Regions from separate parts of the Brachybacterium sp. AOP24-D1-21 genome, predicted to be linked through region 2. Evidence: predicted binding sites of a transcription regulator. Region 2 holds the regulator's gene; the other holds the start of a gene.
What was found. The regulator HrcA, encoded in region 2, represses chaperone genes, less so after heat shock. The targets are predictions, from matches to a motif close to TTNGCACTCGNNNNNNNCGAGTGCNAA.
Positions count from the first base shown of each region.

Region 1: a site for HrcA is predicted at 2,860-2,886, ahead of ACT3UF_RS04125 (Hsp20/alpha crystallin family protein). Genes of this name have one in related genera too.

Region 1 covers NZ_JBQSXX010000001.1:903,781-911,365, reverse strand. The annotation lists gene ACT3UF_RS04140 (hypothetical protein) at 1-660, shown strand, start outside; gene ACT3UF_RS04135 (sugar nucleotide-binding protein) at 657-1,472, shown strand; gene ACT3UF_RS04130 (GNAT family N-acetyltransferase) at 1,554-2,258, opposite strand; gene ACT3UF_RS04125 (Hsp20/alpha crystallin family protein) at 2,349-2,780, opposite strand; gene ACT3UF_RS04120 (hypothetical protein) at 3,257-3,496, shown strand; gene ACT3UF_RS04115 (hypothetical protein) at 3,591-3,869, opposite strand; gene ACT3UF_RS04110 (hypothetical protein) at 3,866-4,405, opposite strand; partial or broken gene ACT3UF_RS04105 (phosphofructokinase) at 4,728-4,850, opposite strand; gene ACT3UF_RS04100 (serine hydrolase) at 5,094-5,594, shown strand; gene ACT3UF_RS04095 (zinc finger domain-containing protein) at 5,904-6,803, shown strand; partial or broken gene ACT3UF_RS04090 (IS3 family transposase) at 7,234-7,551, opposite strand.
Region 2 covers NZ_JBQSXX010000002.1:768,308-775,892, forward strand. The annotation lists gene hemW (radical SAM family heme chaperone HemW) at 1-862, shown strand, start outside; gene ACT3UF_RS18160 (iron chaperone) at 888-1,268, shown strand; gene ACT3UF_RS18165 (DUF4870 domain-containing protein) at 1,344-2,045, opposite strand; gene ACT3UF_RS18170 (DUF3097 domain-containing protein) at 2,168-3,046, opposite strand; gene hrcA (heat-inducible transcriptional repressor HrcA) at 3,172-4,182, shown strand; gene dnaJ (molecular chaperone DnaJ) at 4,288-5,412, shown strand; gene ACT3UF_RS18185 (16S rRNA (uracil(1498)-N(3))-methyltransferase) at 5,433-6,221, shown strand; gene ACT3UF_RS18190 (TetR/AcrR family transcriptional regulator) at 6,226-6,954, opposite strand; gene ACT3UF_RS18195 (GMC family oxidoreductase) at 7,230-7,585, shown strand, end outside.

The DNA of each region.
Region 1 (7,585 bases), on a different contig from region 2:
CTTGATGCCTCGCGCTATGCCCGGCGCTGGGCGCGGTGGGAGGAGTTGACGGGCCCCGACGATCACCAGCTGCTGCTGGGATCGCGGGTGATCGGGGGAGCGCGCACCGTGGCCGGGATGGTGGCCGGCAACGAACCCCTCCGCACCGCCCCGAAGCTCTCCAGCGCCCTCGCAGCGGCCGCCGCGACCGGGGCTTTCGGCATTTTCTACAGCTCGATCTGGTCGATGTCGATGCACCTGACCACCCAGCGGCTGCTGCTGATCGGGATCCTCGCGATCGGCGCGATCACGGCATGGCTCATCGTCGGCAACCGCCTGTGGGACGCGCCCAGATACGAGCGGCTGGCTCGCGTGGTGCTGCTGTACAACCTCTCGACAGTGCTCACGCTGCTGATGATCGTCGCGCTGCTGTACGTGTGCCTGGTGGTGCTGATCTTCACCAGCGCGCTCATCGTCATCGCTCCGGACTATCTCGCCGAGGTCATCGGCGGCGAGCCCGTCCTGGCGCGGTATCTGGACATCGCGTGGCTGAGCGCGGCGATGGGCGTGGTCGCCGGCGCGCTGGGCTCGAGTTTCGACAAGGACACCGATATGCGCAGCCTCACCCACGGCCAGCGGGAGAGGCAGCGCAGGTTCACCGAGGAAGAGGTGGGGCAGTGAGCGGACCGGTCCCGACGCGGACGCTGTGGGTGGGCTGCGGGCGCCTTGGCGGGCGCACCGGCGCTGCCCTGCTGGAGGCGGGGGGAGAGGTGCTCGCGCTGCGCCGAGATCCGGGCGCCGTGCCGAGCGGCTTCCGCGCGCTGGCCGCGGACCTCTCCTCACCCCTGGAGGGGGCCCTGCCCGCCTGCGAGGCGATGGTCATCACCCTGCCCCCGCCGGAGGGGGCCGACGGGTACGAGACCCCGCTGCGCCACCTGGCCGCCGCCCTGCCCCACCGGCCCGCCCGGACCGTGTTCGTCTCCTCCACCAGGGTGTTCGAGGGGTACGCGAACCGTGCCGATCCGGCCCCGGTGCTCACCGAGGAGGATGCCCCGCAGCCGCTCGGCGACCGGGCCCAGAGCCTCCTGAACGGGGAGCGCCTGGCGAGGGAGCTCTTCGACGCGATCGTGGTGCGCCCCGCCGGGATCTACGGCCCGGGCCGGGATCGGCTGCTGCGCACGGTGCGCGAGGGACGCCCCGTCGACCACCGCCGACGCACGAACCGCATCCACGAGGAGGACCTCGCAAGCGTGCTCCTCGCCCTGCTGGCGCATCCGGAACCGCCGGTGCTGCTGCACGCGGTCGACGGCGCGCCCGCGCGCCTCGGAGAGGTGGTCACCCACCTCGCCTTCCGGCTCGGCCTGCCGGTCCCGCCCGCCGCCGACCCCGATTCCGGCCACGGGACCGTGCTGAGCGGGGCGCGGATGAGGGAGCTGCTCGGAGAGCTCCGGCATCCGGACTTCCGCTCCGGGTACGACGCGATCCTCGTGTGACTCCGATCAGCGACCGAAGAGGCGGGTGAAGAACCCGGGGCGCTTCGTCGAAGCGAGGATCGACGCCGACGCTCGGCTGCGCTAGCCGAGCTCCTCGTCGATCTGGGCGTGCGAGGGCCGGCGCCGGTTCCGCGCCCCCGGGGCGCCGAGGACGCGCACGTCCGCGAGGGGCGTCCAGCCGAGGTGCTCATAGAGCTCGACGCCCCGTCCAGTCGCCACGAGCAGGCCCGTGTCGACATCGTGCTCATGGGCGATCGCCAGGAGCGTGCGGGTGACGAAGGTGCCCAGACCCCGCCGGCGATGCGTGCTGGCGGTGTAGATCCGGTCGAGCACGGCGCAGCCGTCGACCACCGCCATGCGTCCTCGGGCGACGACACGGCCCGCCTGGATGACGGTGAGGAGCGTCCAGCCGTCGAACGTCTCGCGGGCGACCGTGCAGGAGTCCGGCACGATCGGGGCCTCGACGTCCTGCAGCTCCATATCGGTGACCATGAGTCTCTCCTGATCGCTGATCAGTTCGAGATCGCCGGTCTCTCCGAGGGCCGGCGGCGCCTCGCCGACCTCGGAGATGAGGGTCAGCAGGTGACCCGGATTCCCCGCGACAGAGGAGGTCGCCCTGCGCAGCTCGTCCTCGCTCCAGCGGAACAGGACGGTCTCCGAATCCCCGTGCTCGGTGCGCGGACCGACGGTGTGCGAGGTGCCCTCATGGACCACCTCGTACTCCCGGGTGCGGGCCCATCCGTCCACCCAGGTGCGCACCGTCGCCGCGGTGAGCTCGTCATGCATGGCTGTCACTCCTTCGCTCGCCGTGGGAAGGTCGGTGCTGCCCGGGCCCCGGCATCGTGGGATGCCGGGAGCCCGGCAGCAGGGGGAGCCTCAGGTCGCGGTGGACTCGATCTGCGCGGGTGGGCTGTCAGCGGTGACCTCGATCTTGCGAGGCTTGGCCTTCTCGCTGAGCGGGATCCTCACGCTGAGCACACCGTTGCTGTAGCTCGCGGAGATCCGCTCGGTGTCCAGGCCCTGTCCGAGGCTGAGCTGGCGCAGGAAGGTCCCGCCCGTGCGTTCGCGCGTGATCCACTGCGCGCCCTCGTCCTTCGGAAGGGTCCGCTCCGCACGGATCGTCAGGAGCTGACCGTCCACGTCGACGTCGACCGAACCGGGATCGATACCCGGCAGATCGGCCGCGAGGACGTAGTGATCGCCGGCGCGGTAGAGATCCATCGGCATCTGCCGCGGTCCCCGACGTCCAGCATCGAGAAAAGTGCCCGCGAATCGCTCCATCTCTCGGAACGGATCGGTGGTGGCCATTGCTTCTCCTCTCTGATGTGACCCCCGGTCGTCCGGTGGTCGCCGAACCTTGAGTCCCTCCGACTCAAGTACGAGCAGATTAGCACTCTCCGGGCGAGAGTGCCAGAGTTCGGGAACGGCCTCGCGGCGGCGCGGAGCCGGTTCGCCGGGGTGCCCGGCCGCCGAGGAGAAGGCATCGTTCCAGGGTCCCGAGGTCCAGCGCTCAGGGTCTCGTGCCTCGCGCGGGGGCGGATCAGCGGGGGCGGATCTAAGGAGAGCCTCTCAGCGTCCATCGGCGCAGCCCTTCGCCCGAGAGGCCGATGGCCCTCGGGGGTGAGCCGGGGGTGAAAAGACGCGATTCGGCGACGCTCGGAGCGCACGGGCGCGATTCCTCGTCAAGACTGACTCCACCGCACTGCTGCCCGCCTGCCTGTTGAGGGCATCAGGCAGCATGCCCGTCTGCGGGGCTCCGTCCCCGCTCGTCGTTGGAGAAGTCTGTGACCCCCGTGGAACCCCTCACCGCCCACCGATTCGGTGCGGCGCCCGAGCGCATGCTGCCGCTCGACGTCGCCGAGCTCACCGATCCCGAGGGCGACGCTCTCACCCTCACCACGGACGCCGGGGGCATCTGGGTCACCTGCACGACGGACGGGGAGGAAGTCACCGTCGGCCCGTTCCCCGCCGACTCGCTGAGAGATGCGCTGACGGTGCTCGGTGCCTTCACCCGCGCCGCGTAGCGGCACGTCACGGCACGCGATGGGGCGGAAAGTGACCGCCCCCGGCGCGCCGCGCCAGCAGTCGTCGTGCGTCCCCACCGCTGCGCGCTTCGGCTCAGGACGAAACGACCTCCGCGGGGGACGGCTGGGAAGCGCTCGGTGGCCGGGTGAGGGGGAGCAGGGCGAGGCCCAGCAGCGCCGGGAGGGCCAGCAGCGTGTACATCCCGGTGTAGGGGTCCGCCGCTCCCCAGCTCGTGCTCAGCGTGAGCAGTGCGGCAGCGGCCAGCGGCGCGATCAGCCCCGCGAGGCTCCCGGCAGCGCCCACCAGCCCGAGCCCGAAGCCCGCTGCGGACGCCGGCAGCAGGGCGTAGGCCAGGGAGCGGGTGGCGGTCATGCCGAGCCCGATCGCGAGCCCGGCCACGGCCGTGGCGACGTGGAAGACCAGCAGCGTCGGGGCGAGGGCGCGATGGTGGCAAAGTGTGGATCGAGCCGGGCCAGCAGCTCGAGCGCCTCCTCGGGGCGGGCCTCGTTCCGTGCCACCCCGGCACGGGCCACGATCTCCACGGCGTCGTGATACCCGCCGCGCCAGGAGTGCGGCCAGTCCTCGGCCTCGATACGGGCGAGGTAGCTCGCAGCGGCGGTGAGGTCTTCGCTCACCGCGTGGATCAGGGCCAAATGCGCGTAGGCGACGTTGCGATGGTGTGCCCGATGCAGGGTCTCCGCGAACCTGGCCTGCAACCGGCGGGCATCACGCGCCGCGATGAACTCGTCGGCGTAGAATAGGGTGGTCGCGCTCTGGCTGATCGCGGTCATCAGGATCCGATCCAGCTGCTGATCGCGCTGCGAATCCTCCGCGGCGCTCTCGAGGACGGGCAGGGCGCGCAGGGCGAGGTCCTTCATCGGCCGGGACTGGCCGAGCATCCGATGCACAGCGGACAGTGTGGTGCTCCCTTCGGACCTTGACCACCGTCAGACCCCCGGCGAGAGCCTTGCTGAGATGCTCACCGGAGAGATCCGCGAGCACCTGGCAGCCCACGGCGCCGAGGTCGGAGGCCAGGCGCCGGTAGACGTCGGCCGGAACGATGTCCTCCCGGACCGCGCCGCTGAGTATCACGGTCCCGGCCTCCATACTGGCCGTGAGGGTGAGGCCGTAGAGCTCATCGAAATCGTGCCGGGAGATCCGCTCGCCGCCGGCCTCGGCGATGCTCTCCCGCTCGCCGCCGCGGCGGTCGTGGATGTAGGCGCCGTTGTGGGCGGTGGCGTCGACGGCGATAAGGTCGATGCCCTCGTCGCGGATCAGGTGCCGCAGCAGGTTGCCGGTCTCGCCCGCCAGGGCGGAGCACAGCGTCACCTCGGTGCCGAGCGCTCTGAGCATCCGTGCCTGCCAGATCCCCTGACCGCCGGCGTGGATGTGGATCTCCGGATCACCGTGCTGCGCCTCCACCGTCACGCTGAGGATGGGGGACGGCGTGAAGACGACGACGTGTCCCATGCGCGCTCGTTTCGACTCCACCTGCGGGGTCTGCACAGCGTATGACTCTGCGCGAGCGAGCAGAACGGTGGCTAACGCTCGGTCGGTCGGGTCCTGCCTGGCGCCTTCGAGGATGCCGAGGACTCAATGCCCGTCCTCGACGACCACGCCCAGGAGAGCGCGCCGGGCGACCGGTTCGTCGATAACAACGCCGGGTACGTGCTGCTCGCTCTGCTCGCCCAGCGCCTCGCGGGAGAGACCTTCCGCCACCTCGTGCGCACAAGGGTCGTCGAGTCGGCGGGCATGACCGAGTCGGGACACCCTCGCGGAGACGAGCCCGGCCGCGACGTGGCGCAGGGTTACCTCCACGAGGAGGGACTGCGCACCAACGTGCTGCCGCGGCTTCTGGCGTGGCCTGGATTCCGATCTGCTGATCCTCGAGGACTACGACGCAGGCATCTTCGGCCGCGTCTGGCACGACCCGGCCACCGGCATCACCGCCTCGGTCCTCGCCAACAGCTCCGACGGGGCGTGGCCGGTGCTCGACGCGGTCCGCGGGGTGTGAGGGCGCGGAGCGCGTCAGTACGGCAGTCTGGACATTTTGCTGTGTGCCGACGGGAGAGCCGCCCTCGAGCTCGATTATATTGAAGTTGACGCGGCGCAACGCAAAGGCGGCCACGGCGATGTGTATCCGAGACTGGCATAGGGTAACCAGTAGACTGCCTGATAACTCAGGTCGAAGGGGGCGGGCGAGACGGGCCTCAAGCATGAAATCATGCAGTTCCGCGCGTTTGCGGAGGCCCAAGATCTCGGCTCGCCTCAGAAGTCATTCGAAATTGGCTGGCATGTCGGCGTCAAGTGGGGCCGTGAAAACATGCCCTAGGTGCATTCAAAAATTGTGGTTCACACATGGGCCGAATGGTTGCCGACTCACTTTAGGGGATGACAGTGTACGAGATGGAATGGCGTGATCAATTCGACGAGATGATGAGGGAACTTTTAAGAAGCAGTGCACCCAAAGGACTGCTTGCCAGCATGAACGGCCATGCACCTTTTGCTTCAATTGATCAGCAGTGGTTCAACAAGATGAATGAATCGATTTCGGCCAGGAATGCCGAGATGGTTCGTCGCCTCGACCTCGACCCTCAGGTTAAGGGCGTCATGCGGCAGGCTCGCAATTATTCCTCACGGTTGATTGAAGCAAACCCCAACCTGAAACGATTAGGTAACCTTGGCTCGGGGTACCAAAAGAAGCAAGTCGCTGGTAAATCGCGATTGCTGGACATTGGAGGTGATATTGCGAAGGCCGCCGCGAAGCTCCGGCACGCAGACCAGCTGGATTCTGGCATTGAGGAGTTTCGCGATGCGCTCACCGGACTGGTTAGCGACGAAGAGGTGCGCACTCTTGCAAGCACGCTAGCCCCCGAAGTGGGTGATGCCGAACTAGAGAGGGCTGACCTCGACAGAGCAATTAATTCCGACGCGCTGCTTCTGGCCTGCTTCGAGCGTGTCGAGCCGACGCTCAGCTGGTTGAACAATCAGTTTCCCGGCATGGCGGCAACGGCAATTAATGCCGTTGGACTCGCGGTTGCGTGCGCAGTGGTTGAGCTTCTCGCATTGATGCCGATGTTGTTCTACGCGATTTACGGGCCAGAGGCCTTCGTCCTGGCATTGCTAGCTCTCGGGGTGGTTAGGGCGGTCGAGCGGTCGAGAATTAATCGTTTGGGTATGAATAGTAGACTTGCTCTACAGAACGGGTGCCCGTGGTGCTTCGCTCCAGCAGGGGTGTGGTGCGTGACTCTGCGGGGTCAGAACCCGGGTTCCGATGCCACCCACTTGCACCGATCGCGAGGCTGAACCCCGGCCAGCCCCGTAGTGCCGTGGATGGTCAGCCGCCTCGCCCAGTAACGCGGTATCGTTGTTGTGGCCGCCTATATTGTGACCGGGCGTAATTGTCAACTGTTCCGCTGCAGCCAGGGCTCAGCCTTGGTCGCCGGCCGAATCGGTCGGACCCGCCCGATTCTGAAGTGCGCAATTGGGGAAATAAATTGCTGCTTACCGAGCGGACGCCGCTTCGATGGGCTGTGGAAATCGTCGGGCAGTGGAATTAATGCCAGCGCGTCGCGTCTACGGTGGGCGGCCAGCGGCCAGCGGCCAGCGGCCAGCGGGCATTGCTGCGCAGCGTCAGCGTCCCAGCAACCGCGCGAAGAACCCCTTCGTGGGAGCGACGTCAAGGTGGCCCGGGCAGCGCTCGGGACTGCCGCACGAACTGGTGACAGTTGGGGTGTCAGGCCGCGAGGCTCACGGCCGGGTTCATGATGGTCTCGTATTCGATGGGGGTCAATCGGCCCAGACGGGCCTGACGCCGGCGGCGGTGGTAGGTCCGTTCGATCCAGGTGATGATCGCGATCCGCAGCTCCTCTCGGGTTCGCCACCGTTTGCGGTCCAGGACGTTCTTCTGGAGCAGCGAGAAGAACGATTCCATCGCGGCGTTATCACCGGCAGCACCGACTTGGCCCATGGATCCGATGAGGTGGTGACGGTTCAGGGCGTGCACGAATTTCCGTGACCTGAACTGCGATCCTCTATCTGAGTTAAGCCGAACTCGGTTTAACTCAGATTATGCCGAGGTTTGTGTT
Region 2 (7,585 bases):
CGAGGGCGCCGAGATCACCACCGAGGCGAACCCGGACTCCGTCACCCGGGCCTCGCTCTCGCGCCTCGCCGACGGGGGCATCACCCGCGTCTCGATCGGTATGCAGTCCGCGGTGCCCTCGGTGCTGGCCACGCTGGATCGCACCCACGACCCCGAGAAGGTCCCGCAGGCAGTGGCCTGGGCCCGCGAGGCCGGGTTGGATGTCAGCCTCGACCTCATCTACGGCACCCCGGGGGAGACCCTCGCCGACGTCGAGACGTCCGTGAAGGCAGCGCTGGCCTGCGGTGTCGACCATATGTCGGCGTACTCGCTGATCATCGAGGGCAACACCGCGATGGCACGGCAGCTGCGCCGCGGTGAGCTCGAAGCCCCCGATCCCGACGACATGGCCGACAAGTACGAGCTGGTCGATGACCTCGCACGCGCCGATGGGCTCTCCTGGTACGAGGTCTCCAATTGGGCCCGCACTGAGCAGCAGCGCTCCCGCCACAACCTCGCCTACTGGCGCGGCACCGACTGGTGGGGGATCGGCCCCGGCGCGCACCGCCACCGAGACGGGCTGCGCTCCTGGAACGTGAAGCACCCCAGCCGCTACGCCCGGATGCTCGCCGCGGGCGAGATGCCGGTGGCGGACTCCGAGCTGGTCGCCGCCGAGGACCGGCTGGTCGAGAGGATCATGCTCGAGCTGCGGATCGCCGACGGGCTCGCCGTCGAGGTGGTCCCCGCAGAGCGTCGGGAGATGCTCGCCGTGCACCGTGATCGTGGCCATCTCGACGCCGATGCCCTTGCCGCCGGACGAGCGGTCCTGACCCGGCAGGGGCGGCTGCTGGCCGATGCCGTCATCCGGGACCTGGTGCCCTGAGACGCTTTCGGGGCAGACTGCGGGAATGACTCCGTCAGCGAAGCCCACCACGGTCGACGAGTACATCGCGGCGTTCGACGGCCCGGCTCGCGCCCGCCTGCACGAGCTGCGGGCGCTGGCTCAGGAGGCCGTGCCCGAGGCGAGCGAGGCCCTCAAGTGGGGCTCTCCCGCGTACCTGCATCCACGGGGCACGATCCTGTTCGTCTGCAGCGCCCACCGTCATCACGCGAACTTCACGGTCACCCCCAGCACTCGGGAGGCCTTCGCGGCGGAGCTCACCGCGTACGAGACCGGCAAGGGGAGCGTCAAGCTGCCCTATACGACGCCGGTGCCCACGGACCTGCTGCGACGGATGATCGCCCACCGCGTCCGCGAGTTCGAGCACGACGGCGTGAACTGGATGTGAGGGCAGCGGAAGAGCCCCCGGGATCGTGGGATCCCGAGGGCTCTCGTGCTCATGGTGCAGTGGACGCCGGGCCGGTCACTTCACCAGGCGGAGGTTGAACGGGTAGGCCCAGTACTCGCCCTGGTTGGCCTTGACCGCGCCGACGATCGAGAACACCAGCTGAAGAAGTGCGGGGAGCCCGACCAGCGGGTACAGGATCGAGCCGACGCCGAGAGTGAAGATGGTCAGGATCGTGATCACGATGGTGAGGGCAACCTGAGCGATGAGCACGGCGATCGCGCCGTTGAGCGCTTCGGTGGCGTGGAAGCGCACGAAGCGATCGCGGTCCTTGTACATCAGGAAGATGATCAGCGGGCCGACCCAGCCGAGGAAGCCCCAGCTGATCACGTGCCCGAGGACCACGGCGAGCTGCGAGAACATCCCCCACATGCGGGAGTCGGAGCGATTCAGCGGCTGACCGCTCAGGGGCCCCTCGTAGACACCCTTGGTGCCGGGAGCCGGCTGGTCCGTCTGCTCCCCGCCCGGCGCCCCACCCGGTGCGCCACCCTGCGCGCGATATGCGCTGTGGCCCGCAGGAGCGGGAGCCGGCGCGGCGAGATGGGGGGCCTGCGCCGCGGGCTCACCGGCGCTCGGCGGCGACGGGACGCGAGAGGCGTCGGGACCGTAGGCGAAGGGGTCGTGCGGATGCAGCGAGGGATCCGAGGTGGGGGCGGCCTGCTCGGCGGGGGTGCCGGGCTCGATGCCGAACGGATCATGCGGATGCGGAGTCTGGCTCATGGTTCCTTCTTCGGGACGGGCCGGCTCTCACGCCGGCGACGGGCTGATGCAGCCAGCCTATAGAGCATCGCCTGCGGCGTCCGCGTGGCGTGCCGCCGTATCGACCGGGGGTTAACCCCCAGTCAGGAGTGGTCCACGGTCACGAAGTCGATGAGCTCCTCGATGCGGCCCGAGAGCGTCGGCTCGACGTCGGCGTAGGAGCGGACGGTCGACAGGATCCGCTTCCAGCCGAGTCCGATATCGGACTTGTCCGCATGGGGCCAGCCGAGCGCGGCGAGGGAGCCGACCTTGATGTCGGTGCCCTTGGGGATGTGCGGCCATGCCGTGAGCCCCACCCGGGCGGGTTTGACCGCCTGCCAGACATCGACGTACGGGTGTCCGACCACCGTGACATTGCCTCGGGCGCCAGGCAGCGCCATGACCTCGGCGGCGATGCGGGACTCCTTCGAACCCTTCACAAGATGATCCACGAGGATCCCGAGCCGGCGCCCGGGAGAAGGTCCGAACTCACGCACGCGCTCGGCGAGGTTGTCCGCGCCCTCGAGCTGTTCGACGACGATGCCCTCGATGCGCAGGTCGTGGCCCCACACCTTCTGCACCAGCTCCGCATCATGGGTGCCCTCGACCCAGATCCGGGAGGCGCGGGCGGTGCGTGCCTTCGCCCCTTCGACGAAGACGGACCCGGAGGCGGAGCGCCGGCGCACGGGTGCGGAGGCAGTCGCGACGGCGCGGGTGAGCACCACGGGCTGTCCATCGATCATGAAGCCGGGGCCCAGTGGGAACGTCCGGCGGACGCCGCGGCCGTCCTCCAGCTCGACCACGAGCTCTCCGGCGATCTTCTCCACGCGGGTCACCGCGCCGGTGAACCCCGTGGAGGCCTCCTCGGCGACCAGGCCCCGCTGAGCGGGGACCTCGCGGGCCACGGGACGGCGACGATGATGGGCGGGCGGACCGGAGGACAGCACGTCGCGGCCGTACCGGTCGGGGAAGTCAGCAGGCACGCGCGACACCGTACACCCGTGGCGAACGCCTCCCCGCGCAGCGCGCCGGGGCGCGTAGGATTGGCACCTGGCATGAGAGAGTGCCAAATGAGAGACCACGACTTTGGACGCACGCAGCGCAGGAGGTGAGCGAGACGGACGCCCGCAAGCTCCAGATCCTCGGCGCGATCGTCGAGGACTACGTCTCCACCCGCGAGCCCGTCGGCTCCAAGTCGCTCCTGGAACGCCACGAGCTCGGGGTCTCCGCTGCGACAGTGCGCAACGACATGTCGCTGCTCGAGGAGGAGGGGCTGATCCATCAGCCGCATACCTCGGCGGGGCGTGTCCCCACCGACAAGGGCTACCGCACCTTCGTCGACCACGTCGCCACCATCAAGCCGCTCTCCGCCCCCGAACGCCGGGCGATCCGTACGCTGCTCGAGGACTCGGGCGATGTCGAGGAGCTGCTGGCTCGGACCGTGCGGGTGCTGGCGCAGCTCACCCAGCAGGTCGCGATGGTGCAGTACCCGGCCCGCAGGCAGGCCCGGATCCGGCATGTCGAACTGGTCAAGGTCGCCGACTCCCTGCTGCTGGTGGTGCTGATCACCGAGTCCGGCCGGGTGGATCAGCGCACCGTGCCTATCAACGCCGGCAAACCTGCCGAGTACTACGCGGTGCTGCGCGACCAGCTCAATCGTGTCGTCGCAGGCCGCGAGGTCACCGACCTCGCCACGCCGCTGGAGGACTTCCTCGAAGCGCTCACGCCCCCGGAGCGACCGGCCGCCGCCGAGGTGTCCGAGGCTCTCGCCGCGCTCGCAGCGACTCGTGCCGAGGGCCGGATCATGATGGCCGGCACCGCGAACATCGCGCGATCGGCTGAGGACTTCGCCCGTGACGTCGAGCCGTTGCTGGACGTGCTCGAGGAGCAGCTGGTGCTGCTGCGCCTGTTCACCGAGATGCACGCCTCGCCGGGCGCCGTCGAGGTGCGCATCGGGACCGAGCTCCAGGACCGGGCGCTGCATCAGGCCGCGGTCGTCGGCGCCGGGTACGGTGTCGGCTCGCATGTCGCGATCCTGGGACCCAGCCGGATGGATTACGTCACCGGCATCTCGACCGTCCAGGCCATCGCCCGTTACGTCTCCCGCTTTCTCGAATAGCCTCGGGCGGGCTCCGCGGGCTCACCCCCGCCCGGCCGCCCATGCCACTCGACGCCCCGTGCCCGCCGCCCGCGGCACCGACTCCCCGGTAAGGACCCCACTGCAGTGAACGACGATTACTACGACCTCCTCGGCGTCTCCCGCGAAGCGACGACTGATGAGATCAAGAAGGCGTACCGCAAGCTCGCCCGCACGCTCCACCCGGACGTCAATCCGGACCCCGAGGCGGCCGAGAAGTTCAAGCGGGTCTCCCAGGCCTACGAGACCCTCTCCCATGCGGACAAGCGCCGGCAGTACGACATGGGTGGCGGCCCGGGCATGGGCGGCTTCCCCGGTGGCGGCGGTGGCGGCTTCGACTTCAACGACATCTTCGACATGTTCGCCGGCGCCTCCGGCATGCGCGGCCGCAACCAGGGCCCCGTGCCCCGCCAGCGACGTGGCGGAGATGTGCTGCGCCGTGTGAAGATCGACCTGCGTGACGTGGTCTTCGGCACCGAGGAGAAGGTCACCTTCCGCACCGCAGTGCTGTGCGAGCGCTGCACCGGTTCCTGCTGCGAGCCCGGCACCAGCCCCACCCGCTGCACCGCCTGCAACGGCTCCGGCCACGTCCAGCGCGTCGCCCAGTCGCTGCTGGGCCAGATGGTCACCATGGCACCCTGCCCCACCTGCGAGGGCCACGGCGATGTGATCGAGAGCCCCTGCACCGGCTGCTCCGGTCATGGCCGCACCGCCTCCGAGCGCACGGTGACCGTGCGGATCCCCTCCGGTGTCGAGAACGGCACTCGGATCCAGCTGCGCGGAGAGGGCGAGACGGGCGAGGCGGGCGGGCCCTCCGGCGACCTCTTCGTCGAGCTGGCCGTCACCGACCACGAGATGTTCGAGCGGTCGGGCGACGACCTGGTCACCACGATCGCGGTCCCCATGACCACCGCCGCGCTCGGCGCCACCATCCCGCTGGATACCTTCGACGGCCCTCAGGATCTCGATGTGCGCCCCGGCTCGCAGCCCGGTGAGGAGATCGTCCTGAAGGGGCTCGGCGTCACCCCGCTGCGCCGCGAACGCCGCGGTGACATCCGCGTGGTGCTCGATGTGGATGTCCCCACCTCGCTCACCGAGGAGGAGCGGGATCTGCTCCAGCAGCTCGCCGCGCTGCGCGGCGACGAGACCACACGCCGCACCAAGGGCCACGGCCCGTTCGCGAAGCTCCGCGAGCGCCTGCGCGACTTCTGAGACCGACGGGAGAGCACCTGATGCCCACCACGCCGCCGAGCTTCCTGATCCTCGACGACACCCTGGCCGCCGTCGTCGCGGGCGATGCCCTGGTACTGGCGGGCGACGAGGGCCGACACGCCGCGAAGGTGGCGCGGATCGGCGTGGGGGAGCAGGTGCTGCTCACCGACGCCCCCGGCCGTCAGGTCCTCGCCGAGGTGACCGCCGCCCGCAAGGAGGCGCTGGACCTGTGCCTTCTCGCGGACCCCTCACCGGCCGTGCAGCGCCTGCCTCGCCTCACCCTGGTGCAGGCCCTGGCCACCGGCGGGCGCGACGAGCAGGCCGTGGAATCGGCCACCGAGCTCGGGGTCGACCGGGTGGTGCCGTGGATCGCGCGGCGCTCGGTGTCCGTCTGGCGCGGGGAGAAGCTGCGTAAGGGACGCACCAAGTGGGAGGCGACCGTGCGCGCTGCGGTCAAGCAGTGCCGTCGGCCCGGCATCCCCGCGGTCGGCGAGCCCGTGACCACGCCGCAGCTGGTCGCTGACCTGCGAGGACGAGAGGTCGAGGGGACGCTGGTGCTGGTGCTCCACGAGCAGGAGTCCGTGGGCCTGATGAGCCTCGCCGAGGATCTGCGCTCCGCGAGCGAGGACGGTCTCGAGGAGATCCTCGTGATCGTCGGCCCCGAGGGCGGCATCGATCCTGAGGAGCTCGCTCAGCTGCGCGAGACCGGCGCCCGCTCTGTGCTGCTCGGTCCCGAGGTGCTGCGCTCCTCGACCGCCGGCCCCGCCGCGATCGCTGTGCTCAGCGCCCTGGTGGGGCGCTGGGGCTGAGGCCTCACCTGCGGTCCGCCGCCGTCGGCGGGGTCGCAGGATCCATCAACCAGGCCGGCATCAGTACGGTCAGGTGCGCCATCACATCGTCCACCGTCGCCTCGAGCTCCCCGCGCACCCACATGCCGAGCAGGTGCGTGTATGCGGCAGCGAGGGCGGAGCTGATGGCCTCGGCGCTGATCCCCTCCGGCGGCGTGGCGACCTTCTCCAGCCGCGCCTGCAGTGCATCGGCCATCACGCGGGAGACCCGCCGACGCACCTCGGCGCCGGTGGGGAGCTCGAAGATCGTGGCGTAGAGCTCGCGATGCTGGTCCACGTACTCGGCGAAACGGCGGAAGGACTCCTGCTGCGCGTCCGGCTCGCTCCAGTGCTCAGGACCCTCGAGAGCTCGCTGCTGCCAGCTCGCGACCTCGGCGAGCGCCTGCTCGTGGATCATCACGATCACATCGTCGAGGTCGGCGAAATGCGTGTAGAACGTCGGACGGCTGACGCCCGCCTCCCGCACCACGGCGCTGACCGTCAGAGGCTTGCCGGCGGTGCTGAGCGACACCACGGCGGAGGCGATAGCGCTGCGCGTGGTCGTGGCACGTCCCACGGTCGAGGCGCGACGTCCCTCCCGCAGCCGGCGCATGGTCCCTGCGGCGATGTCGCCGTCGGCCATCCCGGAACGTGCGCGGGAGACGTGCACAGGCTCGGCGGGCTCGGAGGCGTCGGCCGCGGAAGCAGTGGTCATCCCTCGAGCTTAGGCACCTCAACCCTTTGACCTCCACCCCGCGCCGAACAGTTCTGTGCGTTGGGCGCCGCCACCGGCCACGAACGGCAACCCCTCGCACCGGGAATAGACGGGTGACTATTCTCGTTGGATGGGGCAAGCCCCCAATTTTTCGACGGAACAGTGAGGTATCCCAGATGACGACGATCCCCCAGGACTACGACTACGTGGTGGTCGGCGGCGGGTCCGCCGGAGCCATCGTGGCGGCGCGGCTCGCCTAGGACCCGGACAGCCGCGTGCTCGTCCTCGAGGCCGGCCCCGAGAACACCAGCTATTGGTCGCGCGTGCCCCTGGGCTTCGCGAAGATCCTCTTCAAGCCGAAGTTCATGTGGCTGGACTGGACCACGCAGCCGGACGAATCGCTCGGAGGGACCGTCTACGCCCTGCCCCACGAGAAGCTGCTGGGAGGCTCCAGCGCGATCAACGGCATGGTGCACGTGCGCGGCAACCCCTCCGACTACGACGCGTGGGCCGACAGCGGCGCCACCGGCTGGGACTACCGCTCCCTGCTGCCCTACTTCAAGAAGTCCGAGACGGACCACCGCGGGGCCACCGAGTTCCACGGCGGCGACGGGCCGTTCCGGGTCGAGCG